3 regions of the Cronbergia sp. UHCC 0137 genome follow, and region 3 is predicted to be linked to each of the others. Evidence: predicted binding sites of a transcription regulator. Region 3 holds the regulator's gene; each other region holds the start of a gene.

Region 1 (10,456 bases), on a different contig from region 3:
GTTCTTATAGCCAAGAAGATGTGCAGCAAATTCTTCAATTAGCGATCGCACGTCAAGCAGACAATACCGACAAGGAATTTTCCTATCAGGAGATATTGGAAATTGCAGCAGAGTTAAAAATATCACCAGAATCGTTAAAAGTAGCAGAAAGTGACTGGATATCCAAACAAAGTGAAGCACAGCAACGCCTAGCTTTCAACCTTTATCGTCAAGGAAAATTTAAAAAACGTCTCGGTAATTATGCAATTATCAATACTTTTTTCATCCTGGCCGATTTGATTGGTGGTGGTGGAATTTCTTGGGCATTGTATATTTTACTATTTAGTGGTTTAGCCATTGGTTTAGATATTTGGAATACCTTACAAATTAAGGGTGAAGAATACGAAATCGCCTTTCAAAAATGGAATCGTAAACATCAAATCAAACAAACCATTAACACAGTTTTAAATAAATGGTTTAAAGGTTTGCAGCTTTAATTTAGGAATTACGCAAAAAACCTCTCAAACTCTTATTTCTCTGTGTCCTCTGCGTCCTCTGCGGTTAGATATTCCATGACTCGTACACAAGCCCTATAATTGATACTCTACACCCAATTTAAACGAATTAACGATCTGCTCAAATAACACAATGATTCTTAGCCAATCTCAACCATATCTAACACCAGAAGCATATTTAGAGTCAGAAAAAACCAGCCAAATTAAACATGAATATATTCAAGGACAAATTTATGCAATGGCTGGTGCGAGTGATGCCCATGTCACAATTACGGCTAACTTAGTTGCCATATTAAGGAATCATATCCGGGGATCTGGATGTCGTCTTTATGTCGCCGATATGAAAGCGAGAATTGAATCTTTGAATATCTATTATTATCCTGATTTAATGGTGACTTGTGATCCTAGAGATGCAAATTTTGATTATTTTAAACGTTATCCCTGTTTAATTATTGAAGTGCTTTCACCTTCTACAGAAGCAATAGACAGAGGTGATAAATTTAGTGATTATCAAGAATTAGAAAGTTTACAAGAATACGTTTTAGTTAGTCAAACCCGTCAGCGTGTAGATTGTTTTCGACGCAATGATCAAGCAAGATGGGAACTTTATAGCTATCGGGGTAATCAAGATTTACAATTAAGCAGTATTAATTTTTCTTGCACCTTGGCTGATGTTTATGAAGATGTTTCTTTTTCAATCAATGAAGTACAAGTAAAATGATTAAAACATCTTAGTCATTGCGACACAAAAGACTTCTTGCAAAAGTCGTGATTTTCAAATTTTTCTCTGCGCCTCTGCGCCTCTGCGTGAGCTTTTCAAGAATATTCTTGGCTACACCAAAGTATTTATGCAAGATGTCCCCTGATTCCTGCTATAAACAGAAGTATCTACCACCCATCCATAACCCATGAGTTACTACATTGCTCCCAGCTTTCTCGACAAACTTGCAGTACATATCACCAAAAACTTTTTAAACATTCCCGGTATTCGAGTTCCCCTAATTTTAGGTATTCATGGACGCAAAGGAGAAGGGAAAACTTTTCAGTGTGAATTAGTCTTCGAGAAAATGGGAATTGAAGTAACTTTAATTTCCGGTGGAGAATTAGAAAGTCCAGACGCAGGAGATCCAGCGCGGTTAATCCGTCTGCGTTATCGGGAAACAGCAGAATTAATCAAAGTCCGTGGCAAAATGTGCGTCTTAATGATTAATGATTTAGATGCAGGTGCGGGACGTTTTGACGAAGGTACTCAATATACCGTAAATACCCAGTTGGTAAACGCCACACTGATGAACATAGCCGACAATCCCACCGATGTACAGTTACCAGGGAGTTATGATTCCAACCCAATTTGTCGTGTACCGATAATTGTTACAGGTAATGATTTTTCCACCTTGTACGCACCATTGATTCGAGATGGAAGGATGGATAAATTTTATTGGCAACCCAACCGTGATGATAAAGTGGGGATTGTGGGGGGAATTTTTGAACCAGATGGACTTTCACCAAGGGAAATAGAAGAGTTAGTTGATACATTTATCAACCAATCCATTGACTTTTTTAGTGCATTGCGATCGCGCATTTACGACGAACAAATCCGCGAATTTGTCCATCAAATTGGATTTGAAAAGATTTCCCAACGGGTAGTAAACAGTTTAGAAGGTTCACCAGTCTTTAAAAAACCAAATTTTAGCCTATCCCATTTAATCGAAGCTGGTAAATTGATGGTAGGTGAACAAAAACGAGTAGAAACATCCCAATTAGTTGATGAATACAATCGACTAAATCGCGGGAGGAATTACCAACCCGTAGCACAAGAACAACAAATATCAGTTACTCAAACCCCAACTAATAAACAAGTACAACCTAATACCCATCTAACCCTAGAAACCCAAGAACAAATCCGACAAATTCTATCTCAAGGCTACACAATCGGGATAGAACACGTTGATGAACGTCGCTTCCGTACAGGTTCTTGGCAAAGCTGCATAAACACCCACATAGATGCTCATTCTGACGCTATATCAACAATGGAATCTTGTTTAGCAGAATATAGTGGTGAATACGTGCGTTTAGTAGGGATTGATCCCAAAGCCAAACGTCGAGTCATAGAAACAATAATTCAGCGTCCCAATAATAAAATGAATTGACAGAATCTATTACAGCAGTTTTCCATTAAACCCACCACAAAAATAATCTGTAATTTATCCTTCATCCGCGTTAATTTGCGTTAATCTGTGTTTAATTCCTTGTAGGGTGCGTCAGACCCGATAATTTAGTACACAACAGATTTTCTCTATCTGACGCACCGGACTAATATATGATTCCAAAAGCTTGAAACTAGGCAATTTATTCAAATACAAACACGAACTTAGGCACGTTGATAAATTCTTTGCCAGATTGTAAAACCTAAAAGCAAAACAATACTGGTAGCGGATACTATTATCACTTCCCAAGTCATACCTTGTATTTTCATTGCCAACAAATTACAAACCAAAGTAATCGACCACAAAGTAAAAGCCGCGTGACGCTGAGAAAGACCCCAAGCCAACAAGCGATGGTGTAGATGGTCTTTACCAGGGGTACTCAGAGGGTTTTTTCCAGCCATGAGTCGGCGCACAAATACTTGAGTAGTATCTAAAACAGGCAACAGTAAAAACAAAACCACAGGAACAAGTCCATAAATTGTATTTTCTTGGAGTTTACCTAAAATACTGGTAGCTGCTAAAACATAACCAAAAAAGTATGCCCCAGCATCGCCCATAATAATACGTGAAGGATGGAAATTGTGGCGTAAAAAGCCCAGTGCTGAACCACCTAAAGCTGCTAAAACCAACGTTGCTGCGGCTCTATGGTCAAATTGGGCAGAAACCCCCAACAAACTCATCGCCGTAATAAAGCTGATTCCTCCCGCCAAACCATCCATACCATCCATCAAATTGATAGCATTAGTAATACCTACTACCCACAGCACAGTTAACGCTATTGATAGTAGTGAGTCAATGGGCGTACCAAAGATCACTTGAATACTAATACCATTAGCAACCAGCAACAAAGCTGTAATAATTTGCGTCCATAAACGGACAGAAGGCGGTAAACTAAATTGATCATCAATAAAGCCGACTAAGACTAAGATCGAACCTCCTAATAAAATTGTCAACACTTGAGCCAAGACGCTTTGGATTTCGATAGGTCTAAGCAGGGTAGCTAATACTAAAGCCGCAATTACGCCGGCGTAGATAGCTAAACCACCAGCATTGGGTAGAGGTTCTCGGTTAAGTCGCCTAGCATTTGGTTGATCTGCCCAACCAACCCGTAAAGCAAATTTGCGTAAAGTTGGCATTAAACGCCAAGTTACAGAGCAAGCTAAAAGAAAAGTGAAAACTACAGCTAACCAGCCGGTGCCGCTAGGGTCAGCAATACCCAGGGATTTAAGGGAGTTTTCTAGATTCATCTCCCACTTCCACCATTACTGCCAGGATTGAAAATAAGCATCAAATGTATATTAATCAATTTTTTTGATTTTGATTAAGATTTTCGATAGATTGGGTACTTAGCACTCTGGACTTGAGAGTGCTAAATTGTGTAAAGGAAGCGTTAGAGAAATAAAACATGACAAAAATTATTGCATTTGACGAGGAATCTCGGCGGGCTTTAGAGAGAGGGATTAACACCCTGGCCGATGCGGTGAAAATCACCTTGGGGCCAAAAGGTCGTAATGTCCTGTTAGAGAAAAAATTTGGTATGCCCCAAATTGTCAACGATGGTATCACTGTTGCCAAGGAAATTGAATTAGAAGATCCCCTAGAAAATACTGGGGCTAGATTAATTCAAGAGGTGGCATCCAAAACTAAAGATGTCGCTGGAGATGGAACCACGACTGCCACAGTTTTAGCACAAGCTTTAATTAAAGAAGGATTAAAAAATGTCGCTGCTGGCACAAATCCTATTGCTTTGAAGCGGGGCATTGATAAAACTGTTGAGGCGTTAGTGGCGGAGATTGCTAAAATTGCTAAACCAGTAGAGGGTAGTGCAATTTCCCAAGTAGCTACTGTTTCCGCTGGGAATGACGAAGAAGTTGGTAAAATGATTGCTGAAGCAATGGCAAAAGTTACCAAAGATGGGGTAATCACCGTTGAAGAATCTAAATCTCTGACCACTGAATTGGAAGTGGTAGAAGGGATGCAGGTTGATCGGGGTTATATTTCTCCCTACTTCATCACCAACAACGATCGCATGACGGTGGAATTTGAAAACGCCCGGATTCTCGTCACCGATAAAAAAATCAGTTCCATTCAGGATTTAGTGCCTATTTTGGAAAAAGTTGCCCGTTCAGGTCAAGCTTTGCTGATAATTGCCGAAGATGTAGAAGGTGATGCCCTAGCAACTTTAGTAGTTAACAAAGCCCGTGGTGTGCTAAATGTTGCCGCTATCAAAGCCCCTGGATTTGGCGATCGCCGCAAAGCTTTACTAGAAGATATTGCCATTATCACTGATGGGCAATTAATTTCTGAAGAACTCGGACTCAGTTTAGATACTGCCACTTTGGAAATGTTGGGAACAGCCCAAAAAATTAACATTGACAAAGAAAACACAACTATTGTTGCCGGTAGTACAACCAAGCCAGAAGTACAAATACGGATTGCCCAAATTCGCAAGCAGTTAGAAGCAACTGATTCTGAATACGATCAGGAAAAACTGCAAGAACGGATTGCTAAATTAGCTGGTGGTGTGGCAGTAATTAAAGTTGGTGCAGCCACAGAAACCGAACTCAAAGACCGTAAACTGCGGATTGAAGACGCACTTAACGCGACTAAAGCGGCTGTTGACGAAGGTATCGTTCCTGGTGGTGGTACAGTCCTGATCCATCTATCTTCTCAAATAGACGCATTTAAAAAGAATCTTGACCCAGAAGAACAAATTGGGGCTGATATCCTGCAAAGAGCCTTAGAAGCACCTTTACGGCAAATCGCAGACAACGCTGGTGTTGAAGGTTCTGTTGTGGTTGCCAGAGTCAAGGAAACTGATTTAAATATCGGCTATAACGCTGCCACTGACGTATTTGAAGACCTAATTGCCGCAGGTATTATCGATCCTGCCAAAGTTGTGCGTTCAGCTTTACAAAACGCCGCTTCTATTGCGGGGATGGTTTTGACCACTGAAGCCATTATCGCTGAGAAGCCTGAGAAAGCTGTTCCTATGCCTCCTGATGGTGGTATGGGCGGCATGGGCGGTATGGGTGGTATGGGCGGCATGGGTGGCATGGGCGGCATGGGCGGTATGGGCGGCATGGGTATGTTCTAATTTCCCCTACCCCATGAATCACTTTTAAACCGATGTAGAGACGTTCCATGGAACGTCTCTACATTATTGATTTTCCTATTCTCTATTTCTACCGGGAAGGGGTTTGTTGAATTAATTTATCCAACTCTTGCTGCATCTGGCTCTTAACTAATTCATAACATTGGTTCACATAAGCGCGATCGCTGGCTGCTTCTTTTCCATAACGGTCAAACACAATCGGGGGACAAACTCTTGTGTAGATTGGCACTGGCAAGGGTATATTAGGCAGGGGTCCAATGGCTAAACCCCAAGGTAGTCCCAGATAAACGGGAAAAACTAGGGGATCAACCCCAAACAGCCAAGGCATCCCCCATTTATGGAGTTGTTGGGCAATTTTGTATAAATCAGCTAGGACAATTAAAGTATCATGAGATCCCCAGGAAATGGCCGGAACTATTGGCACATTTGCCCGTAATGCCAGTTTAATAAACCCCCGGCGTTCAGCAAAGTATATTTGGTTACGCATGGCATGGGGTCGAAACACATCTTCAGCGCCACCGGGATAAACTAAAACACTAGCACCAGATTGAAAAGCTGCGTAAGCCATTTTAGGATGAGCCATCACAGCCCCAGCTTTCATCGCCATTTCCGCTATTGGGGGGAAAATTTCCCAAACTTTGGGGTGCATTAAACCATAAATTGGTCTTTCTGCACCAAAGCGACGCACCCAGTCGTACACCATCATTGATGTATCGGGAGAAGCGAGTCCCCCATTATGAGAACCGACACAGAGAATTTTACCATCAGGGATATTTTCCCAGCCGCTAGTTTGGACTCGAAAATAGTATTGGTATAAAAAGCCCAATACAGGCATTAGAGATTCGAGGAACTTGGGATCTCGCTCTGCCAAAGACCACCCTGGTTTTGTGTTTTGGAGATGTTGGATTTTTAACATCGAGGCATTCTATCAGGATTGACAAGGATGAAACAATCCGTTTTTGTGCGGTTTGAAAACATACCTATTATAATTTTGCAATCTTTTTGTCTAATAAGTAGTCGGACAAAATTAAATTATTTAATCAGGGAGTAGATTCAGATATTATTTCTGATAACAATATGGTTACACTAGGCAAGCGATCGCCAAATTGAATAATACTGCTACAATATGTATCATAAAACCAAGCCCCTTTATAGTAACTCAAGTTGCTAGTTATTAATTTTTTGGATATTTTGTCGTCTGTAGTAGTGTGTAGGGTGCGTCAGACAGAACAATTTAGGCTAAAATCGCTAATTTTAACTTTCTGACGCACCTTATTTGATCTAACTAGCAACTTACGTTAGTTATTAATTTTTTGGATATTTTGTCGTCTGTAGGGTGCGTCAGACAGAGTAATTTAGGCGAAAATCACTAATTTTAGGAATTTCTTGGTAATTAAAATTGCTGATTAAATATGTTGAATATAATTAAAGCCCCCAGGTTATTTTACCGTAGGAGCTAAAATTTATGTGTTCCCCGCAACGCCGTTTTACCTAAGTTTATGACCTGGTTTAACCAGGGGGGAACTGATCTTCCTTGTTTAAAGTTTCCGGGTACACGCCCGGTTTACTGCCACAAGAACTTGTTAGTTCCCTTTTTCTTAAAGACATAGATCAAAAAACTTGGGGGCAGTCACCAACGTCGTAGTGGAACTAAAACTAATTATAGCTTTGAAAAATGGGTTGTGTATTGAAAATCAAAATTTTCCTAGAAATCTTAGCTGTGGGTATACCAGATAGACTCAATGGTCTGAATCAGAGTGTTTACTGCGTCTTGGTTTGGCTGTTCTAGCAAGACGGTAATATGTCCTAACTTTCTCCCTATACGAGATTCTGATTTACCGTACCAGTGAAGATGAGAGTGGGGTATTTCTCCTAGTTGTTGACGCTGGTTTTGGTAGTCGCTGTGAGAATTTTGGTATCCCAACAGGTTGACCATGACTGCACCAGAACAATGTAAGATAGGGTTAACTAACGGTAAACCACAAACGGCTCTAAGGTGTTGCTCAAATTGGGAAACTTCACAAGCGTCTAGGGAGAAGTGTCCAGAGTTGTGGGTGCGGGGTGCAATTTCGTTAACTAAAATTTTACCGTTGCCTGTGAGAAATAGTTCAATGCCAAATATCCCCACAGCTTGTAGACTATTTAATAGTGTATGAGCGATCGCTCTAATTTCTGCTTCTTGTTCTGCTGTAATTTCCGCCGGTGCAATGACTCTCCTACATACCTGTTGTTCTTGTTGGGTTTCTACAACCGGATAGGTGAGGATTTCCCCATTGACAGATCGCGCTGCAATGATGGCTAATTCTTTGGTAAAGGGGATAAATTCTTCTACTAAAAACGCCGTCTGACTTTGATTTACAATTTTTAATAAAGTTGCTAAATCTTGAATTACATAAGTTCCCTGACCATCATAACCATGTCTTCTGGCTTTGAGAACCACAGGAAAACCCAAATATTCTATTTTTGATCTATCTTCTGGTTGTTCTAAAGCAAAAAATTTGGGAACAGGTAATCCTAAATTTTGTAAATAACAACGTTGATGATATTTATCTAAAAGCGGGGCTAAAGCTGCTAATCTGGGACGAAAACACACACCCTGATTTTCTAGCAGGGATAAAGCATCAAGATCAACAAATTCATTTTCAAAGGTGATGATATCGCATTTTTGAGCTAAAATTCCCGTAGCCACAGCATCATCAACGGCTGCAAATACGGTTTCCTGGGCAATAGACACAGCCGGATCATCTTTGTGAGGAGTTTGGATGATTAGTTCTACTCCTAGCTTTTTTGCTGCATCACCCATCATCCAAGCAAGTTGTCCACCGCCAATTATACCTACACGCTTCATCGACATCCCAAAGAATCACGAGTTTGAACACCTGTTTGGGAATTTACACCCTTGGCTTTTTCACATAGCTCTTTCACTTGCGCTCTATCCAAAATTGCATCTGTGAAATCTGCACCTTCGATATTAACATCTTTGAAGATGGAACGGAGTAAAAGGGCTTCTAAAAAAACGGCATCGGTTAAATCTGCCCCATCCAATTTTACCTGATCAACCATGGCATTGGTTAAATCTGCTCCATGTAAATTGGCTTTAGTCATCACTGAAGCACTTAATACTGCTCCCCGCAAATCAGCACCAGTAAAGTTAGCCAGTTCTAGATTAGCGTTAGAAAACTCTGCCGCTTGTAAACTTTGTCCCGAAAAGTCATGTCTTCCTAACTCTGCATTGCTAAATGATAGGGGATGAGTCCAGTCTGCTAGGGCAGGATTGGCCATGCACCAGACAATTATAGCTAAAAATAACCCTAACCCCTGCCGCCAAAACATCATACACTAACCAATTTTGTGTTAATTCTCCTTATTCTAGAACTTTTTTAGCTTAAACAAACTGCTTGAAGAAAATATTTATAGCAGGAGTCAGACCCTGTTGTGAAAACTTACGCAAAATATTTCTCAAAACCTCATTTCTCTGTGAACTCTGTGCCTCTGTGGTTTGTTCTTCAGTGACTTGTGCGCTGCGGAAGCCTCGCAATGAAGAAAATCGTGGGTAAGTTTTATATATCCTTCTTCATGACTCCTGATAACATAATAACGGTTGGATATTTTTTTAAAACTTGATATATTCAAGCTGATTCTTTAACCTAAGATAAATTTATGAAAATACTGGTACTCAATGCTGGTTCTAGTAGCCAAAAGAGTTGTTTGTATGAAATTACCAATGACACTCTACCCATGAAAGCACCCCAACCTATTTGGCAAGGGGAAGTTAACTGGACTGAGGATCGGGATTCAGGAGCAATAAAAGTTAAAACTGCTACAGGTGAAACCTTAGAAGAAATCATTTCTGGGTATTCCCGACAGGCCAACGTCATTTATATGCTGGATGCCCTTACCCATGGTGCAACCAAAGTAATTGATTATTTATCAGAAATAGACGTGGTAGGACATCGGGTGGTGCATGGTGGTCAAGATTACCAAAAACCTGTAATAATTACTCAGGAAGTCAAAGAGGCGATCGCTCTCTTGTCTAACCTTGCTCCATCCCATAATCCACTAGCTTTGGCCGGCATAGAAACCATCGAACAAACTTTAGGAGATGTTACCCAAGTAGCAGTTTTTGATACTGGATTTCATCGCACCATACCTGATTCCGCAGCTATCTATCCCGTCCCTTACGAATGGGTAAAAAAAGGTATCCGTCGTTATGGTTTTCATGGCATTAGTCATCAATACTGTTCTACCCGTGCAGCCCAAATTCTCGGTCGAGATTTATCATCCCTACGTTTAATTACCTGTCACTTGGGTAATGGTTGTTCTTTAGCGGCAATTAAACATGGTCGGAGTGTTGATACAACCATGGGATTTACCCCTCTAGAGGGCTTGATGATGGGTAGTCGTAGTGGGTCTATTGATCCGGGAATTTTGATTTATTTATTGCGTCAATCTGATTATACTCCTGAACAGTTAGACCATATTTTAAATCAAGCTTCAGGATTACGGGGAGTTTCTGGTGTATCAAGCGATTTACGGGAGATCATCAAAGCCATTGATCAAGGTAATCAACGCGCTCAACTGGCCTGGGATATGTACGTGCATCGTTTACAGACTGGTATCGGTGCAATGCTGGGTAATTT
Region 2 (10,456 bases), on a different contig from region 3:
AATAATCATCAACCCTGGGCGATCGCGCCCTCAATAGTATTAAATATAAAATTATTGATTATTATGGGTAACTTAACAATTGAAGCTCAATCTTTACAGGAAGCCTGGAAGGTTTACAACAGGGTTTAATTCAAGTTGCAATTAATATGGTACATGAAGGTATTGATATCGGTCTAGTATTAAAATTCACGGGTTTACCACTTGAAAAAATTCAAAATTTGCAACTTATTAATTTAGATGACTCGCAAATTTTAGTAAAAGATTTTTTAGAGTTGAGTGAGTCATCATTAAATAAAGTTTGGCTTGAACCGGAGGAAGATGAGGCTTGGAGAGATTTATAGTAAGTCTTATAAAAGGTGATGTGATCTCTGTACCTTATTAGTTATACCTTTCCCAGCACATAAAACTACAAATGTTGCATCCGGGATTAGCATCAATATTTTCTCTAATCTTACTCATCCTATTAAGGCAGAAATAACAGCGCTATTGAAAAATTAGATCTAATCGGTTTTGGGCTTGTTTTAGTGCTGCTTTGGGGTCACTTTTACCTAATACAACCGCTTCGATCGCTCTCCCTAAACTATCAGAAATACGATTATATCCGGGAAAAATGGGACGCGATCGCCCAAATTTTGCTTGATCTAAAAATACCTTGATTTGTGGTTGTTGATTCATAAATTTTTGATATTTTTCACTTTGACGCGACTTAATATTTACGGGTAAATAACCAGTTCCCAAAGCTAAATCTGTCTGAAATTCTGCACTCAAAGCATACTCAGCAAATTTAAAAGCTGCTTGTTCCCGTGTTGATTTAGTCTTAAAAAAGAACAAGTTTTCACCACCAATCACCGTTGCGGGCTTTTCTTTTACGGGTATAGGAAAAACACCGAAATCTACACCACTCTGTTGAAATTGTCCTAAACTCCAGGGTCCTGTTACCTGCATGGCTACCTTACCAGTGACCAAGTTATCTATTTCATAACCCCGTTCTAAACCCGATAAAACAGCAGAACCATCGGTAATTAAATTACGCCAAAATTGCAAAGCAGCGATCGCTCCTTCATTATCTGCTAAAACCACCCTCTCTGCCCTCTGGGAATCACCATTCACCAACTCACCGCTACCACTCCACATAAATGGCAACCAAGTAAATACCGTAAATTCACCCTTCCCTAAAGGTAACATTATTCCATGTTGATTGATTTTTCCGTCCCCATTGGTGTCAAGAGTTAATTTTTTAGCTGCTTCTCGCAACTCTTCCCAAGTCCGGGGTAATTCAGTAATTCCCGCTTGTTTAAATAAACTGGGACGGTAAAAAACGCCAACATTATTCGTAGCAAAAGGTACAGACCAAATTTTACCTTGATATTCCATTGATGTGTATAAAGCCGGGTCAATTTGATTTTTAACAGGAGACTGGGATAATTGATCATCTAAAGGTAAAATTGCCCCTAATTCCACTAATTGTCCCGTAATCGTCGGATTGTACCACAATAAATCAGGGGGTGAATTACCTACCACTGCCGTTAATATCTTAGGCATTTGTTGGTCTTGCTGTCCAACATACAGTGATTCTACTTGAATATTTGGATGGGTTTGGTTAAATTTATCGACCAACCTTTGCAATACATCACGATTTGATGGTGGATTTACCCCATGCCAAAATGTTAAATGAATTACTTCTTGAGATATTATTGATTGACATCCGCCTAAAGTTAAGATACCTATTACCAACGCGAATAGTATCCCATTTAGTGATTTTCGACGAAAATTGTGGAGCGATCGCTGAATTTTTGCAGATAAAACTAATGGTCTCATCCACCTATTTCTCGCAATAGGGCTTCTACTCTGACCACACCATCGGGGTTATTACCTCGCAGGTATAAATTACGGGCTTTTTGTAACATACTACTGGCTTGTTTAGCTTGTCGTCGCTGTTTTAGCATCGAACCCATTAATTCATAGGTGAGACCATTGTTTTGATCTAAGTTAATGGCTTGCTCATAAGCCCACATTGCTGATTTATAATCTCCTAAAGCAGCTTGTGTAACAGCCAACCCTTGATAAGCGTTAACGTTATTACGATTTAGTTGAATAGAACGACGGTAGGCTTCCTTAGCTCCCTTCATATCACCCATATTACCTCTAATATAGGCAACAGCATAGTAAAAATCACTATTGTTAGGATTGAGGGCGATCGCTCTGTGGTAAGCAGTTAAGGCTAAGGGAAAATTCCCCTGTTGAGCATATAAATAGCCAATTCCAGAGTGGATTTTAGCGTTTTTGGGATCAATACTGGCTGCTCGTTGATAGATAGCGATCGCTCCATTATAATCTCCCCCATCCACTAGCCTCCGTCCCTCTTCTAACATTTCTTTTAACTCTGCATTTCTCGCCTGTGCTACTATTACCTCAGTTTTAGCAACTACAGGCGTGGTAGTAACCAAACTACCTAATAATAGAAAAGTGACTATTAATGATGTATGTTTGTACATAGTAAATTGGCTGAACTTTTCTGATATTTTTCTTGTACATTAAAGCAAAAATCTCGGCTTTTGCAAACTGTATTTATTCCCTTTAGTGAAAAAAATCAATCAGTTATTAATATTTTAAAATAGACAAAAATGCAGAATTTAGATATAATATTTAAACAAATACACCAAACTAACGAAAAAATAAACTTCTTTCACCTTTACGACCCATGACTAAACTAGCTCCCAAAATGTTCCCCCCAGAAAGCCAATAACTTTTTAACCTAACTGTTCACTGATATAACTTTAACTTTTTAATTACTTATATGCTTTTAACAACAACTGATGTAATTCAGGGTGCAGTAATTCAATCATACTTAGGTATAGTAACCGCTGAAGTCGTCTATGGTAGTAACTTCCTACGAGATTTTTTAGCAGGTATTCGAGATATTGTCGGCGGAAGAACAGGTAGCTACGAGCGTCTATTTGAGCAAGGACAACAAAAAGCCTTAGAAGAACTAGAAAAAAGAGCGCGAGTTTTAGGCGCGGATGCTGTGATTGGAATTGAAATTGACACAGGTACAATCAACGTTGATCAATCTGGAGTTTTATTACTAATTACCGCAACAGGTACAGCAATAAAAATTCGTTAAGAGACTTCCAAATAAAAAAATATCCCAAAATTTCTTGTAGTGCAGGCATCTTGCCTCCTAATATACTCAATTTCATTTACCTATCACTTGACCAGATTTAACATTGTTCTTCTCTTCTTCTAATTCTTCTTCTGGTCACTGAGCGAAGTCATAAAGCCTAACGGCATAGCTGACGCTTACCGCGAAGCGTGGCGTTAGCTATAGTAAGCCGAAGTGCTGACTCCTGACTCCTGACTCCTGACTCCTGACTCTAAGGAAAAGACCTTTTCATCAAACCCTAAATAGTAATTTATTATCAACCCAACTATTAAGAAGATAGGTAGTATTTAGAAGAACCAAAGTTATTCGCGTAGTCTTTCTGAGGTTAGAAGAGAAGCTGAAGGATAAGATATATAGAATATTATCCTCCAGCTTTTATGGAACTTTTTTCAAGCTGTCATCAGGATTTTATCTATTGACGCAGTTTTTTTGTAAGAAAAGGATAAACAAAGTAATCCCCACAAAAAAGTTATACATCAGTAGCGATCGCCATGACAAAAAAGCTGCCTATCGCCTGACCTGAGAATCTAAGCCATTTGATTTTCAATCGCCCACCGTGCTAGTTCGGTACGGTTATGGAGATTGGTTTTGCCCAACATATTGGACACATGGCTTTCAACTGTACGCTGACTAACATTTAATTCTTCAGCGATTTCCCGGTTAGCTAAACCCCTAGCGACAAACTGAACTACCTTTAGTTCCGTTGGGGTTAACTGAACATCAAAAGGAACTTGAATCCGAGAACCATTTTCCCCTCCCTTGGTTTGGTGTTCCTTCCAACGGACGGTTTGTTTGAGTGAGGATTCGACTTGGGCTACGAGTTCTTCTGGTTCAAAGGGTTTGACCATATACACGTCAGCACCTTTGTTGAGACCTTTAACTCGGTCTGCACTTTGTCCCTTGGCTGAGAGGAAGAGAACAGGAATCCAGCTAGTGCGTTCACTTTGCCGGACTTGTTCTACAAACGTATATCCGTCCATTTCTGGCATCATTACGTCACAGATGATCATGTCTGGAACATCATGTTCTAAAATCTCCAGAGCTTCTCGTCCATTTTCGGCAGTGATGACTTCATAACCCCGGAATTCCAAGTAATCCTTCACCAACAAAATGAGGTTAGGGTCATCATCAATTAATAGAAGTCGTTTGTGATCTTTCATGCTGGAATCTTTCATAGCAGTGGCACTTGTTGCGCTCCAATCCATCAAGGTCTTGATTGGTTATCCCTTTTGGTGGATGATTGAGATGTTGTCTTTTTCCCACTTAACTTGCCTTTGCTGCCTTGCGGTCTAAAAAGTGAATAACACTTTCAAGAGACTAGTAGCTCGATGGCAAAAGTCTAGTAAGGATACGCAGAGCAGTAGTATTATAATCCGCTATTATAGGTTGATTTGAATAGCACGGGTTAAAAAGCTCTGATCATATCATAATCTTTTTAGTTGACAATTTCCGTATTGTCGACCGATCACCCTAGCTCAAAATTAACCCGCGCTTTCATTCACTTACTGCTGCCATATCATATCCTTCAGATGTTATCCCTCCATTAGAGGTTCACTTACAATCAACCGGGGAAGTTGTTGGCAAGGGAAGGAGGGTTAAAAGGCTTATGCTTTTACCACCTTATTGCCGATTAATTAAGTGTTCTTAGATGATCCGCTCAATGACTTCCGGGTTTGTTAGGCGATACCAAACACCATCTGGGTAGACTACTATTATCAGACCAGAACAACAAACACGCAAGCACTTGGCCTAAATTCTGAGGATGCAATTGAGATTACTGCCTGATGACTGGTGGAAGTTAAACCTTCTCAGTCGCTTTGTCAAGTATTCCCAGAACTCCAGACTAGCTTATTTTGAGCAGTAATGAGCAACTGTTTGTTCAGAACTAATGAAAATGTGTCGTTGAATGGTTGCCAGTCCTAGAGTTTCCACAGTATGACTGAAAATTTGGCTGGCCGGAAATTTAGGAGTTGTCTGGATGGGATGGTTGTTGGAGAATCACTGTGTTGTTACTCATTGAGCGGCTTCCTGATTACAGTTCTATAACAATTTCCCCACTTTGCAAATTAAAGTTGTCCATATAAAAATATTCATTACTTACGGAACAGAACCCGACAATTACAACAATTAGGTATTTGTACTCGTAAGTGGATGCGTCCACTCAGTTCGGAAACCCGTACACCAGGACTTGTTGCCATTAGATGCTGTTTTTCGGTAGATTAGCACTCAGGAGTCGAGAGTGCTAACCAAGCGAGAAAAATAATTATGGCAGCAATATCTTTAAGCGTTTCTACAGTTAAACCCTTGGGCGATCGCGTTTTCGTTAAAGTCAGCGCCCCTGAAGAAAAGACCGCAGGTGGTTTGTATTTACCCGACAATGCCCAAGAAAAACCCCAAGTAGGTGAAGTTGTCGCCCTTGGACCTGGTAAGCGGAACGAAGACGGTACTCGTCAAGAGTTGGACATCAAGGTCGGTGAAAAGGTGTTGTACTCCAAGTACGCCGGCACTGACATCAAGCTAGGAACTGATGAATATGTACTGCTTTCTGAGAAAGATATTCTAGCAGTCGTAATCTAAATCGGTGATGAGGGGTATTGGGGACTAAAAGTAAATTTTCCCGATTACCCATGACCAATTCCAGACAAATTTGACTTAATTTTGGGAATTAGAAAACTATGGCAAAGCGCATTATTTACAACGAAAACGCCCGTCGCGCTCTAGAGCGTGGTATTGACATCTTGGCTGAGGCTGTAGCTGTTACCCTTGGTCCTAAAGGCCGTAACGTAGTTTTAGAAAAGAAATTTGGCGCACCACAAATCGTTAATGATGGTGTTACCATTGCTAAAGAAATCGAATTAGAAGATCATATTGAGAATACTGGGGTGGCTTTGATTCGTCAAGCTGCTTCTAAGACTAACGATGCTGCCGGCGACGGAACAACCACCGCTACCGTTTTGGCTCATGCGATCGTTAAAGAAGGCTTGCGGAACGTTGCGGCTGGTGCTAATGCGATTTTGCTCAAGCGCGGTATTGACAAAGCATCTGCATTTTTAGTCGAAAGAATTGCTGAACACGCTCGCCCTGTAGAAGATTCTAAAGCGATCGCACAAGTAGCTGCAATCTCTGCTGGTAACGACGAAGAAGTCGGCAGTATGATTGCTCAAGCTATGGATAAAGTCGGTAAAGAAGGCGTAATTTCCCTAGAAGAAGGGAAATCTATGACCACCGAACTCGAAATCACCGAAGGGATGCGCTTTGATAAAGGCTACATCTCTCCCTACTTCGCTACTGATGCAGAGCGGATGGAAACAGTTTTCGATGAGCCTTACATCCTGTTGACAGACAAGAAAATTGCTTTAGTCCAAGACTTAGTACCTGTACTTGAGCAAGTAGCTCGTTCTGGTCGTCCTTTGGTGATTATCGCCGAAGATATCGAAAAAGAAGCTTTAGCTACCTTGGTAGTTAACCGTTTACGCGGTGTACTCAACGTTGCGGCTGTTAAGGCTCCTGGTTTTGGCGATCGCCGTAAGGCTATGCTAGAAGATATCGCCGTCTTAACTGGTGGTCAATTGATCACCGAAGATGCTGGTTTGAAGCTAGATACCACCAAGCTAGATAGTCTGGGTAAAGCTCGTCGCATCACCATCACCAAAGATAGCACCACAATTGTAGCTGAAGGTAACGAAGCTCCAGTTAAGGCTCGTTGTGAACAAATCCGTCGTCAAATGGAAGAAACCGAATCTTCCTACGACAAAGAAAAACTACAAGAGCGTTTGGCTAAATTGTCCGGTGGTGTAGCTGTTGTTAAAGTTGGTGCAGCTACCGAAACTGAAATGAAGGACAAGAAACTGCGTTTGGAAGATGCTATCAACGCTACCAAAGCTGCTGTAGAAGAAGGTATCGTTCCCGGTGGTGGTACAACTCTAGCTCACCTCGCTCCTCAATTGGAAGAGTGGGCTAAGGCTAACTTGAAAGATGAAGAGTTGACTGGTGCGTTGATTGTCTCTCGCGCTTTACCTGCACCTCTAAAGAGAATTGCAGAAAACGCCGGTCAGAATGGTGCTGTCATTGCTGAACGTGTGAAAGAGAAGGAATTTAACGTAGGTTTCAACGCTGCTACCAACGAATTTGTTGATATGTTGGCTGCTGGAATTGTTGATCCTGCAAAAGTAACCCGTTCCGCGCTGCAAAATGCGGCTTCTATCGCCGGAATGGTGTTGACAACCGAATGTATCGTAGTTGACAAGCCCGAACCTAAAGATGGCGCTCCTGCTGCTGGTGCTGGTATGGGTGGCGGAGATTACGACTACTAATTCTCTATAATCCACTAATTTGAAAACGGCTGCTTCCTTTATGGAGGTGGCTGTTTTTTTGCACGCAGAGGCGCAGAGGCGCGGAGAGAATATTGAGTTTCAATTCAACTGATAGTGTACATTAACTAATTATTTGACAATTTAACAAAATATTGTCAAAAATATCTTAAAACATTCTACAGTAAGGATTAGAGCAGGTTTTTATTTATCTAATTTGTGAGCATCCTCTGAATCTATACTTAACAAAATAAGTGTCAAAAACCAGATAATTATCAATTTATTAGCTATTCTCGCTGCATTGTAGGTATTAATCTTGGTGACGATGCTCCAAGTTCTCAGGTAGTGGCTTTAGCTTTGCGCCATGCAATCTTGCCAAAGCAATATGGACAAGAATATGAGCTTTATGAAGAATGGGGAACTTACGGCAAACCAGAACATTGTTATACTGATGGGGGTAAAGATTTTCGTTCCAACCATTTGCAGCAAATTGGTGTGCAATTGGGATTTGCTTGCCATTTAAGCGATCGCCTCAGTGAAGGCGGTATTGTCGAGCGTCCTTTTGGTACTTTAAATACTGATTTATTTTCTGCTTTACCAGGATACACAGGCTCAAATGTGCAGGAACGTCCAGAGGAAGCGGAGAAAGAAGCCTGTCTAACTTTACGAGAATTAGAACGGTTGCTAGTACGCTATAGTATTGATGCTCGTTTGGGAGATCAAACCCGTTATCAAAGGTGGGAAGCAGGGTTAATTGTTGCCCCCAATTTAATCTCAGAAGAAGATTTGCGTAGTTGTTTGATGAAGCAAACTCGACGCTCAATTTACAGGGGTGGATATCTGCAATTTGAAAATCTCACATATCGGGGAGAAAACCTGGCTGGTTACGCTGGGGAAAGCGTGGTGTTGCGATTGGAGAGTCAAGAACGGGTAAAACAATGGGTTGTGATGCCTACAGACTCAGGCATAAACCTAAACAAGAAGCAGGAAAACCGCCAACTGTGCCTGTTGCTTATATCCAAATACCTCAAGAATGTAGTGCTAAGGAGTTATTTGCAGCAATTATTGAGCATTTGAAATATCAAATGACCAAGGGAACGGTAGCAGAGATTAGAGATAGAATGCTGCGGGTTCTCAAAGGTTGTGGGGTGGAAATGCTGATTATTGATGAGGCTGATCGTTTTAAGCCCAAGACTTTTGCTGAGGTGCGGGATATTTTTGATAAATTGGAAATTGCGGTGATTTTGGTGGGTACTGACCAATTAGACGCTGTAATCAAGCGAGATAAGCAAGTTTATAACCGTTTTCGTGCCTGTCATTGGTTTGGTAAGTTTTCTGGGGAAGATTTTAAGCGTACTGTGGAGATTTGGGAAAAACAAGTTTTAAAACTGCCTGTTGCTTCTAATCTTTCCAGTAAGGCAATGTTGAAGACTTTGGGTGAGGCTACTGGGGGTTATATTGGGTTGCTAGATATGATTCTCAGGGAGTCGGCTATTCGGGCTTTAAAGAAGGGATTATCAAAGATTGATTTGGAAACTCTGAAGGAAGTAACGGCGGAGTATAAGTAATGGAAGTTGGGGAAATTAATCCTTGGTTGTTTCAGATAGAACCATATCCGGGAGAAAGTCTGAGTCATTTTTTGGGGCGGTTTCGACGGGCAAATGATTTAACAATTACTGGTTTAGGTAAGGCTGCTGGGGTTGGGGGTGCGATCGCCCGTTGGGAAAAGTTTCGTTTTAATCCCCCTCCTTCTCGGCAACAATTGGAGGCTGTGGCTAAGGTGGTAGGGGTTGATGCTGATAGGTTAGAGCAGATGTTACCACCTGCTGGGGTAGGGATGAATCTTGAGCCGATTCGGTTATGTGCTGCTTGTTATGTGGAGTCACATTGTCACAAGATTGAGTGGCAGTTTAAGGTAACTCAGGGGTGTCAGCATCCTCGTTTAAGTTTGTTGTCTGAGTGTCCTAATTGTGGGGCTAGGTTTAAAGTTCCGGCGTTGATGGTTGGTGTCATCGGTGTTTTACGTCTTTTGGGGAGATGGTAGAACATCAAAAGCCGATTTGAGGAAAACATCAAGTGAAGGCGGAATAGGGTACAATAAGCGAAAGCCCCCTTAAAAAAGAGGGCAAAACCTAACTACTTGTTAGGTGTAGAGCGGCGATGGCGGCGAACCTGAATAGTTTCACCGTCTGAAGTAGTTCTTACATGAGGTTTCACGGGAACTATTTTCTTTCCATCATTCGTTTTAGCCATAATAAAACTCCTTGTGAGTTAATTGGAGCATGAGAGAGTCGGCAAAACATCACCATGCTCCTCTATTATACCTGGCTTCGTTCTAAAAAACACTAAATTTTGATTTTTTTTCAAACAATTGTTGTAAAATTCAGGGAAATCATAAACTTGATTGAATATAGACAGTAATTTCTTAACCAAATAGTCAAAAAGGAAGTCATGGTAACCGGATTTACAAGACAGGAGGTACTGAGAATAACCGAGGTCAAGTCAGGAAAATTAAGCTATCTTGACCAAACAGATATAGTCGTACCACAAAAATTTGGCAATCCCAAAAGGCCACAAGTTGTTTATACTTGGGCGCAAATACTGCAAATCAAAATTATAGAAAGACTCAGAGAAAAACTTTCCTTGCAAGAAATCAGAAAAATAATTGATTTCCTCGATAAACGAGGCTATGAACCGTCACTATTTAAGTGCAATCTAGTATTTATAGGTGAGCAATTGTACTTAATCGAAAATTGGGAAGATTTTGGCTTAAAAGTTTTAGAAGCATCTGGCAAAAACAAAGGTCAACTTGTCATACAACAAATAGGGGCTATTGGAGAAGTGATTTCTGAGCTACAAGCTAAAAGGGATAAAATTTTAGACTTTGACAAAAGAACTAAAGGAACACCGTTAGAAACCGGAGTGACAGCTTGAAATAAAGTGCTAATTAGATAAAAAGATATTTTCCAAAACTTGATGTAGA
Region 3 (10,456 bases):
GTAAAGCTGAGGAAAAAACTCTAATAGCCTTAAATATGCTCCGTTCTGGTCTTTCCATAGATTTAATCGCCCAAATTACAGGATTATCCCTAGAACAAATTCAGAAATTGCAACTCAAATAACCTTAAATATGCTCCGTTCTGGTCTTTCCATAGATTTAATCGCCCAAATTACAGGATTATCCCTAGAACAAATTCAGGAATTTCAATAGGTTTGTAGTATTTAGGACTTACGCACTAAAATCATGTCATTATGTCTAGTACAGTACGGCGTAAATAAATCAACCATTTTAAATTGCTAAAAAGTCTATACTGCCTTCCTTTTGACTTTTGACTTCCGCCAAGCTGTACTAGACTATTGAGAATATTGAGGGAAGAGGAAAAACCATTTTATGTTTCCTGTTCCTTTTTTGATAAATTGTATCTTAAAACACTGCTTATTAAAGGATAATGTAAGATGATCATAGCTAGAATAGGTTAGGCAGAAATAAATACACGGTTTCAATAGATACAACAATAGATAATTATCTGCCTAAGCACTATAATAGAAATATATAATCTGGTATTGTTAAATTAATTAATAATTAATGTTTTTGTGGTGACAGCCATAGTTTTTTAAACCTTGATTAAGATTTGCCTTTTGTAAAATACCGCCATGCAAGTTAAGCTGACTAATCGACAACAGCATATACTTTGGGCAACTGTACGCCACTACATTGCTACGGCCGAACCAGTTGGTTCTAAAGCCTTAATTGAGGAATTTGATCTTGGTGTCAGTTCTGCTACCATTCGCAATGTCATGGGCGTTTTAGAAAAATCTGGCTTACTGTATCAACCACACACTTCCGCTGGGAGGATACCTTCTGATTCTGGTTATCGCATTTATGTTGACCAACTGATTACACCTTTTTTAGCAGATGCTACTCGGACGGAAGCCTTAGCCAAAGAAGTGGAAACAACATTACAACAGCGCCTACATTGGGAAGATTGGAGTTTAGAAGCCCTATTACAAGGTGCAGCCCAAATTTTGGCAACTTTGAGTGGCTGTATTACCTTGATTACTATGCCACAAACAACTACAGCCCATTTACGACATTTGCAACTTGTGCAAATCGAAGTGGGTAAAATCATGTTGATTGTGGTGACAGACAGTTATGAAACCCACTCTAAGGTAATGGATTTATTCACAGCGTCATCAGGAAGTATACCAGATCCAGAGGTAATTGATCACGAATTACAGATTGTATCTAATTTTTTAAATAGCCACTTACGGGGACGCAGTTTGTTGGAATTAGCCAAACTTGATTGGGGGGAATTAGATCAAAAGTTCCAACATTATGGGGAATTTTTGAAAAATTCAGTGGCTGAATTGACTCGTCGGGCTGTTTCACCAACTACGACACAAATTATGGTGCGGGGTGTGGGTGAGGTTTTGCGTCAGCCAGAATTTTCTCAGTTACAGCAGGTGCAAACGATTATGCACTTATTGGAAGAGGAGCAAGACCAATTATGGCGGTTAATTTGTGAAGAACCAGAAATTGAGGAAAGGGGTAAGCGGAGGGTTACAGTTCGCATTGGCACAGAAAACACTTTAGAACCAATTCGCACCTGTACTTTGATTTCTTCTACCTATTGTCGTGGTTCTGTTCCGGTGGGGAGTGTGGGAGTTTTGGGTCCAACGCGGTTAGACTATGAAAGTGCGATCGCTGTTGTGGCCGCAGCAGCAGATTATCTCTCCCAGGCTTTTAGTTAAGTTTTATTAAGTTATGTCCAGAAAAATTACTTTTGGTGTACTATGGCTAGGATTTATTTCCTATGCCTTTTTATTTGCTCCTCCCGACCAACCTGATACCTTCGATTTGATTAAAAACCTTTCGACGGGGAACTGGGAAAATATCAATCCCTTAGTGATAGCCCTATTTAATCTCATGGGTATCTGGCCTTTAATCTACGCATCTTTATTATTTAGTGATGGTAGAGGGCAAAAAATCCGGGCTTGGCCGTTTGCGATCGCTGCTTTTGCCGTTGGTGCATTTGCCATTATACCATATTTAGCGTTAAGAAAACCAAATCCCACCTTTATAGGTGAAAAAAATCCATTTATTAAACTCCTAGATTCCCGCTTTACTGGCTCTGTGCTGATCATCGGGGCGGCAATTTTGGTATTTTATGGGTTAAATAATGGAAATTGGGGAGATTTTGTGCAACAATGGCAAACAAGCCGTTTTATCCATGTGATGAGCTTAGATTTCTGTATGCTCAGTTTATTATTTCCGGTATTGTTAGGAGATGATTTACAGCGACGGGGGTGGAAAGAGGAAAAGTTATTTTGGGTATTTTCCCTAATTCCTCTTTTTGGTGCTTTGCTGTATTTGTGTGTGCGTCCATCTGACCAAAAAATGGTAGAAATTAACTAACCGCAGAGGCGCAGAGAACGCAGAGGAATGAGGGATTGTTAACGCATGGTGACAAATTCTTCAGCCGAACTGGGATGGATTCCGACGGTGGCATCAAAGTTGGCTTTAGTTGCACCCATTTTTATAGCGATCGCTATACCTTGAATAATCTCCGCCGCATTTGTTCCCACCATGTGCGCCCCCAAGACTCTATCAGTATTTTGATCCACCACCAATTTCATCATCGTTTTTTCGTCTTTCCCTGCTAAGGTATAATACATGGGACGGAAACGAGTCCGATAAACTTTCACCGCATCACCGTATTCTTCCCTGGCTTCGGCTTCGGTTAAACCCACTGTTGCTGCTTCTGGTGTGGTAAATATAGCTGTGGGGATATTTTCGTAACTCATGGTACGGGGTTTACCGCCAAATAGGGTATCAGCCAAGGCTCGACCTTCATTAATTGCTACCGGAGTTAGGTTAATTTTATTCGTACAATCCCCGACAGCGTAGATATTTTCTTCTTCTGTGCGACTGTATTTATCTACGCAAATCGCCCCGTCATGGCGTTTGACTTTGGTATTTTCTAAACCCAGGTTTTGGGTGTTCGGTTTACGACCAACTGCGGCTAAACTCACAGCATCAGCCACCACTGTTTCTTCGGAATTTTTATCTCCTTGGACTGTGACCTTTACCCCGTCTGCGTCTTTTTCAATGGCTATGAGTTCGATTTTGTTGAGAATGCGAATCCCGTGATTACCCATTGCTTGCTGAATTTCTGTCCGCAAATCGTCATCGAAACCACGTAAAATTATATCACCCCGAATTACTTGAGTGACTTTTGTTCCCAATCCATTGAGAATACAAGCAAATTCTGTACCGATGTAACCTCCTCCCAAAACTACCATATCTTTGGGCTGTTTTGGCAGATTAAAAATCTCATCAGAGGTAATGGCGTGTTCAATTCCTAAAATATTTGGTCTAATGGGATGACCACCCACAGCAATTAATATCTTATCGGCGGTTACTTTTTTATCCCCTATTTCAATTGTATGGGCATCAATAAATTTACCGTGTCCCTGAAAAATTTCTACTTTGGACTTATCTAGCATTGTTTGATAAATGCCATTCAGCCGGGTCACTTCATTGTTAACGACTGACACCATCTTTTCCCAATCCAAGGTACTCTGAACAGCACTCCAGCCGTATCCCTGGGCATCTTCAAACAGGGATGGGAAATGGGATGCGTAAACCATCAGTTTTTTAGGCACACAGCCACGGTTTACGCAAGTTCCACCCAACCGGTCAAATTCGGCAATTCCTACCTTTGCACCATATTCTGCTGCACGTCTAGCAGTAGCAATCCCCCCAGAACCGGCACCAATCACAAATAAGTCAAAATCGTAGTTCATTAGTTATGTCCTTTAAATTTTAAATAGGTAGGAATTACGCACAAGTCGCTGGAAAACAAACCACAGAGGCACAGAGTTCACAGAGAAATGAGGTTTTGAGAGATATTTTCGTAAGTTCTAATGGAGTGAAAATTAAATATGCGTTATATGGAGACGTTCCAGGGAACGTTTCTACATTATAATAAACATCTCCAGAAATTAAATATGCGTTTTCTACAACCCTTGTAGAGACGTTCCATGGAACGTCTCTACAATCTTTACCGGAGATGTCTAATGTCTAATTAAGCAGCAGCACCTTTGAGGTAAGTCAACATGGTATCTGCATCAGAAACTTCAAAGGGGTCTGTGGGGCAGTTGTCTTCGTAACCAGGTTCAACGAATAACTTTTCGATTACGCTATCATTAACTACCATAGAATAACGCCAAGAGCGCATTCCAAAGCCCAAATTAGATTTGTCTACCAACATTCCCATTTTGCGGGTAAATTCACCATTACCATCGGGTAACAAAAATACCTTTTCAGCACCTTGTTGTTTGCCCCATTGGTACATGACAAAGGCATCATTTACAGATACACAAATGACTGCATCAATTCCTAGCCCTTTAAATTGATCATAAAGTTCTTCGTAGCGGGGCAGGTGGGAGGTGGAACAGGTTGGGGTAAAAGCGCCTGGTAGGGAGAAAACTACAACACGCTTGCCACTGAAAAGACTGGCGGTAGTACGGTCTTCCCAGCGAAAGGGGTTAGCGCCACCAATTGATTCGTCACGGACACGGGTTTTAAATACAACGTTGGGTACTTTTTCAAGAACAGCCATGTTTACCTCTATTTTAGTTGATTTATGTAGCTATGTGATCACTTTTTGCTGATATATCTCAGAATAATTCTGATTTGCGAAAAGTTCAATAGTTATAAATACTTAAAAAGTATAACACAAAAAACTTATGATTAATTCCTAAAAATTGGGGACTATAATATAAACAATACCTTGTCCATTTTTTGTAGGTTGAGTTAAGCGACAGCGCAACCCGACGCATTTGTTGGGTTTCCTTACGTCAACCCAACCTACAAATCAACGCTTTTTTCGATTTGGACAAAGTATTGATAAATAAAGTAAATTAGCAAAATATAGCCACAAGTATGCAGTTACAAGCAAACGCGATTGTCCAAACCTTGAAATCCAAGGGTTTGAGGGTGACACCTCAGCGATTTGCGGTCTATGCGAATTTGTTATCACGCACTGATCACCCAACGGTGGAACAAATACTCACGGATTTGAATAAAGATTTTCCTGTTTCATCCCAAGCGACGATCTATAGTTCTGTGCAAGCGTTGAGGGAGGTGGGTTTGGTGCGGGAGGTGTTGTTAGAAGAGGGGGTTTCTCGCTATGATGCCAATGTTGAACCCCACCATCATTTTTGCTGTCACCAATGCGGTGCGATTGAAGATATAGCTTGGAATGCCTTTCAGTGTATAGATTTTAAGGGTCTGCGTCCGGGTCTGCGGGGTGAGAGTTATGAGGTGACGGTACAGGGGTTGTGCGATCGCTGTTGTGAGTAAGTTTAGGTTTTAGATTGAAGTTTTGCAAGTGTATGGGAATTTAATTGTAAAGATGATTTGATTTTTCATGCTGTGGACGCAAATTGATCCGTTTAAGCGGTTGATCATGGTTTTAACTAATGCTAGTTCTAATCCGGTTTCGCTAGATTTCCAGGAATCATGTTTGGCTAGACGATAAAATGGTTGAAAAATCAGTGATGGTTGATTTACGGGAACTTCCACACCGGAATGAGTGATTTTTAATTCTACTGTATCTATATTCAAGTTGGCAGAAACGGTAATTAATTCACTTGGGGGAGTGCATTTACAGGCATGATTGAGTAATTCGGTGATAATTCGCTCAAAATCGGTGATGTCTGTTTCTAAGGGCGGTAAATTTTCGTGAATATTTAAATTTAACTGTTGTTTCTGACAATCGGTGACATCTCGAAAAGATTCAACTATGGGGGTAAGCCAGGTTTTTAAGTCAATGGCGATCAATGTGGGGGGTTCGGGTTCAATTTTTAGGTATGCTAGGGTTAGTAAATCGTTAATTAATTTGCTCTCGCGTCCACATTCTTGGTGTAGTATTTGTAGGAGTTGGGGTACTAATTCTATATCTAATATACCATTTGGGGTGAGAAGACTTTCTAGGGTTTGGCCGGCTAGACTAATGCTGGTGATGGGTGTGCGTAGTTGTTGGGCCAGGGTTTTGAGAAATTCATTTTTGTAGCGTTCTTGGTTTTTTAGTTCTTGAAGTTGTATTTGATTGGTGAGGGATAATTGAGATTGACGAATAGCGATCGCGCATTGATTTGCTACTTCCTGTATTAATGATATTTCTAATTCGGTAAATGGTTGATCTGTGCTTCTAATTAACCAAATATTTCCTAAAACCCCTTGACTATGGAAAATTGGACAAGCAAGTTGATTAACTAGCTGTAATTGTGGATTCCATCCAGAAAGAATTTCTACTGATGCTAAGGGCTGTTTTTGTAAAAGTGGCTGATAAATTTCGGGAAAGTCGGCTAAATGTCTGGTTAATCCTTGGCAATGGGGAGGATGGTTGGTATACTCGCAAGTAACAACGGCTGTAATTTGCAGTTGATCATACAGTTCGATTTGGCAACGTTCAAGTGTTAGTAGTTGGACTAATTCTTTAACTGTATTTTGTAAAATTTTTTCAGCATCTAGGTGATCACGAATTTGTTCTGTGATCTGTTTGATGAAGGCTAGAAATTTCGGGAGTTGCTGTTGTTGTAGTTGCAGATTTTTTATTTGTTGATGTAATTCTTGTTGTTGTATGGCAATACTTAATTGGCTGGCTATTTGTTGAAGTAAATTAATTTCTATTTGTTGCCATTGTCGCGTTTCTCGGCAATGTTGGACAATTAGTAAGCCCCATAAATCTTGTTGTAATAAGATCGGTAAAACTAAGTTGGCTTTTACTTGAATGGAAGCTAGAAAATCTCGTTGACAAGGATGTAAACCTGCGGTATGAATATCTTCAATAATTTGAATACAACCACGTTTGTAGCGTTCTAGATGTTGAACGTGAAAGCAAGGATCATTAATTTTTTGTCCTAGTAAAGAATTACCAACCATGATAGTTGATTCAGCGATAATTTCTCCAATTTGATGAATATTAAAATGATAAATCAATACGCGATCGCAATCTAATAATTGGCGAATTTCTTTAACTGTCTGCTGAAAAATGGTTTCTAAGGGTTGAAATTGACGTATTTTTTGGCCAATTGATTCTAAAATACGTTCCCGTTCAGCTTGCATTCTCCCCGTTTGTTTGGACTGAGTAATATTACTGCTAGTGCCAATTAGTCGATAAATTTTAGCCTTAGCATCCCGTAATGGAGTTAAAGTTGTACTCCACCATGTACTAATGCCTTGAAATTGCAAACATTGTTCGTAGGAAATTGTTTTACCAAAGCGTACACAATCAACATAATGCTGACGAACTCTAGCAGCGTCTACAGGGGAGAGAATGTCTTCTGGTTTTTTACCCCGCACTTCTTCAGAACGGATACCTATCCACCTTTCATGGGTGGGATTTAGCCCTAAATAGCGAAAATCACCGTCTTCGAGAACATCGACTATAAATATTGATGTCTGCACAGAATCGTACATACTGAGTAGAAATTGCTCACTACTATTTTTTTTATCTACGTCTGTACCTAAGAACATCTGAGGAGTTGATAGTTTGCTTAACTTGGAAATGGATTTAACTGGATTTCTATTCATTAGTTTATTTATTTTATATGGCTGAGGTTTTAGAGGATGTTTTAAAAGTATCGTTATTTAACATTATTACGAAAGGAGACTAAACCCCTTTTTTTGCTAATGGTGATAATTCTTCATATAACTCAAAGAAATTTCACTGATGGTAACGACTACTCCCTTCCTCGCGTCCTTTGCGTCTATCCCTACGGGACGCTACGCGAATACGGTTCATTTAATCCATATTCTTTGAGTGAGAAGGGAGTATATTAAATTTACTTTAATAATTTTTCGGCACAGATACCTGTGAAAATCGCCACTAGCAGCCAGGTAATAGCTAAACCGACAACTTCCCCCAAAAATAACTGCGAGAGACGACGTAGGTAGATTCCGGTGACAGAACCGACGGGTACAGCTATTGCCCAGGTAAGAGAATTAAAGAGAATCCAATGCCAAGCTGAAGGTAATGATTTGGGGATTGCTATCCACCATTGTGTCAGTCCAATGAGGAAACCTCCAATACCTCCAGAAATAGTCCCGGAGATGATTCTGTAGTGGAAAAATTCGTTACTGGGGACACTCCAACCTAAAGCACCTGTATGTAGGGCTGCAATGACTACCCAACCGACAACGGTAGCTAAAATCCATTGTAAAGAGAAGGTGGTGGGTTTAAGTGTTATACTTTGGGGTAGGGCGATCGCTATTCCGCCAATAGCTGCCGTTAACACGTTCATATCAGGCTTTTCACCGATTTCAATCCAGATTAAACTGCCTAAAAAGCCGCTAAATGTTCCTAGAATCCACAATAATGTCCAATTATTAATTTTAATTTTCATTGTTGTTATTGCGGAAATTAATTAATTTTAGGCGCGAACATCTGAGTAAAAGCCCTTCTTCGACGTTGAGGTGCATCTGGGGAGATGTAACCCCACAAACTTTCCCAATAAAAGAATGATACACCTGAAAAATTGCGATCGCGCACTATTTGCACCTGTTCTCTAATTTGATTAATATCAACAGGATGAGTTAGAGTTCCAGTTAAAATGCCAACTCCCACAGGAATTTTACTACGCGCAAATTTTAACTCTGGTTTATCTAATTCCCCAATAAAAGACTTTCTATCATCTCGATATACCTGTAAAATCAAACCATCAACTAAACCTTTCTTTACCCAATTAGCCCAATCTTGCAAATAATATTTATAGGAAAACTCCTGGGAATTGGGAGATAGAGATATTGTGGCATTAGGTTTAACTTTTTTGACAGCTTGATAGATTTGAGCCATAAAATTGGTAATTTTATCTGCTCGCCAACGCATCCATTCTACATCAAAAGCGTCAATAGGTGGATTTTTACCCTGATGTTCTTTTTGGTAAAGCTGTAGCGTAAAAGGATCATAACCAAATTGTACAGGCATCCCAAAATGATCATCAAGCTGAATCCCATTTACATCATAATTAATGACAACTTCAACAATTAACCCTTTGATAAATTTTTGCACTTCTGGATGTAAAGGATTCAGCCAAACGATGCGATTTGATACACCATTATTAATTTCTTCGTGGGGTATGCCTCCTTCACCAACATCAGAATTTATTCCTCCTCTTGCAGTTGTCAACCAGTCTGGATGTAAATATGCTAATGCAGAATTACGAGGTGTCATTAACCCATATTCAAACCAGGGAATTACATTCAAACCCTTAGCTTGAGAAAGCTTCACTAATTTAACTAAAAAATCCATTTTCCCGTGGATTAACCTTAGCAAAGGCAAAGTTGCTGAACCTGTCACCTTTTTAGCTAAAGCACTGTTATAAAAAGTGTATCCTCTGTTCCAGACTACTGGATAAATTGTATTAAAATTGAGAGTTGCTAATTGGTTTAAAGCCCGTTCAACTCCCCAAGGTACAAAAAATAAACCACTAGCTACATTAGTAAGCCAAACGCCGCGAATTTCTGTAATCACCGGACGATTATTTTGAGAATAACCCGAATTGGACGGAATTGAAGAGACTGCTAAACTGACTACAAAAGCTAAAGATAGTAGAGATAAGAAACAACGGTGAGCCACCCTATTCATCTGTAAAATTAGACTTGCTTTTACAATTATACATACAATTACAAAACCAAGTAACTAACATCAGGAATTTATATAGATATGACTACATTTAATCAGAATCTTTCTATGTCTTTAAACTGCTGAAATGAAGCATTTGCAGCTTCTCCACAGGTGCGTGGCGTGGGAAAAATCTTCCCTGGATTTGCTAACCCTTGAGGATTAAAAACTTGTTTTACCCATTGCATAGTCTCTAAATCTGTTTCACTAAACATATCTGGCATATAGCATTTTTTGTCTGCACCAATACCATGTTCACCAGAAATACTTCCGCCAACTCTGACACAAAGTTTTAAAATTTCTCCTCCAACTTCTTCTACCTTTTCTAAAGCACCAGCCACTGAATTATCAAACAAGATTAATGGGTGAAGATTACCATCACCAGCATGAAAGACATTAGCGATTGGATAACCAAATTTTTGACTTAATGCTTCAATTTCTCGTAACACATAGGGTAATTGAGTCCGGGGAATCACCCCATCTTGAACATAATAATCTGGGCTTAAATGTCCAGCAGCAGCAAAAGCGGCCTTGCGTCCTTTCCATAACTTTAATCTAGTTTCTAAATCACTGGCACTAGTAATATTACGCGCTCCATTTTTCTGACAAATTTCTGCAATTCGTTGTTTATTAACTCCAACCTCTACCTCTAAACCATCTATTTCTACCAACAAAATAGCCGTAGCATCACGCGGATAACAATTTGTAGCCACAACATCTTCAACGGCATTGATGCTAATGTTATCCATCATTTCCATTCCCCC

Evidence for each region. The regulator HrcA, encoded in region 3, represses chaperone genes, less so after heat shock. The targets are predictions, from matches to a motif close to TTAGCACTCNNGANTCNNGAGTGCTAA.
Region 1: the regulator HrcA is predicted to act here: its motif matches at 4,048-4,074, upstream of groL (chaperonin GroEL).
Region 2: the regulator HrcA is predicted to act here: its motif matches at 5,383-5,409, upstream of groES (co-chaperone GroES).

Annotation. Positions count from the first base shown of each region.
Region 1 covers NZ_JAYGHC010000051.1:11,298-21,753, reverse strand. The annotation lists gene VB711_RS20875 (2TM domain-containing protein) at 1-476, shown strand, start outside; gene VB711_RS20870 (Uma2 family endonuclease) at 628-1,215, shown strand; gene VB711_RS20865 (ribulose bisphosphate carboxylase small subunit) at 1,403-2,644, shown strand; gene VB711_RS20860 (MraY family glycosyltransferase) at 2,866-3,948, opposite strand; gene groL (chaperonin GroEL) at 4,107-5,798, shown strand; gene VB711_RS20850 (lysophospholipid acyltransferase family protein) at 5,887-6,732, opposite strand; RNA gene ssrS (6S RNA) at 7,284-7,467, opposite strand; gene VB711_RS20840 (5-(carboxyamino)imidazole ribonucleotide synthase) at 7,531-8,664, opposite strand; gene VB711_RS20835 (pentapeptide repeat-containing protein) at 8,661-9,149, opposite strand; gene VB711_RS20830 (acetate kinase) at 9,477-10,456, shown strand, end outside.
Region 2 covers NZ_JAYGHC010000018.1:97,646-108,101, forward strand. The annotation lists gene VB711_RS11365 (hypothetical protein) at 1-2, shown strand, start outside; gene VB711_RS11370 (hypothetical protein) at 147-341, shown strand; gene VB711_RS11375 (ABC transporter substrate-binding protein) at 484-1,818, opposite strand; gene VB711_RS11380 (tetratricopeptide repeat protein) at 1,815-2,495, opposite strand; gene VB711_RS11385 (YbjQ family protein) at 2,798-3,124, shown strand; gene VB711_RS11390 (response regulator transcription factor) at 3,691-4,368, opposite strand; gene groES (co-chaperone GroES) at 5,429-5,740, shown strand; gene groL (chaperonin GroEL) at 5,839-7,476, shown strand; partial or broken gene VB711_RS11405 (Mu transposase C-terminal domain-containing protein) at 7,759-8,400, shown strand; gene VB711_RS11410 (TniB family NTP-binding protein) at 8,412-9,041, shown strand; gene VB711_RS11415 (TniQ family protein) at 9,041-9,517, shown strand; gene VB711_RS11420 (MerR family transcriptional regulator) at 9,925-10,407, shown strand.
Region 3 covers NZ_JAYGHC010000049.1:190-10,645, forward strand. The annotation lists partial or broken gene VB711_RS20435 (flagellar assembly protein H) at 1-122, shown strand, start outside; gene hrcA (heat-inducible transcriptional repressor HrcA) at 655-1,752, shown strand; gene VB711_RS20445 (DUF2834 domain-containing protein) at 1,766-2,416, shown strand; gene gor (glutathione-disulfide reductase) at 2,455-3,807, opposite strand; gene VB711_RS20455 (peroxiredoxin) at 4,089-4,625, opposite strand; gene VB711_RS20460 (Fur family transcriptional regulator) at 4,949-5,368, shown strand; gene VB711_RS20465 (GAF domain-containing protein) at 5,378-7,603, opposite strand; gene VB711_RS20470 (hypothetical protein) at 7,855-8,415, opposite strand; gene VB711_RS20475 (glycoside hydrolase family 10 protein) at 8,433-9,656, opposite strand; gene glcD (glycolate oxidase subunit GlcD) at 9,749-10,456, opposite strand, start outside.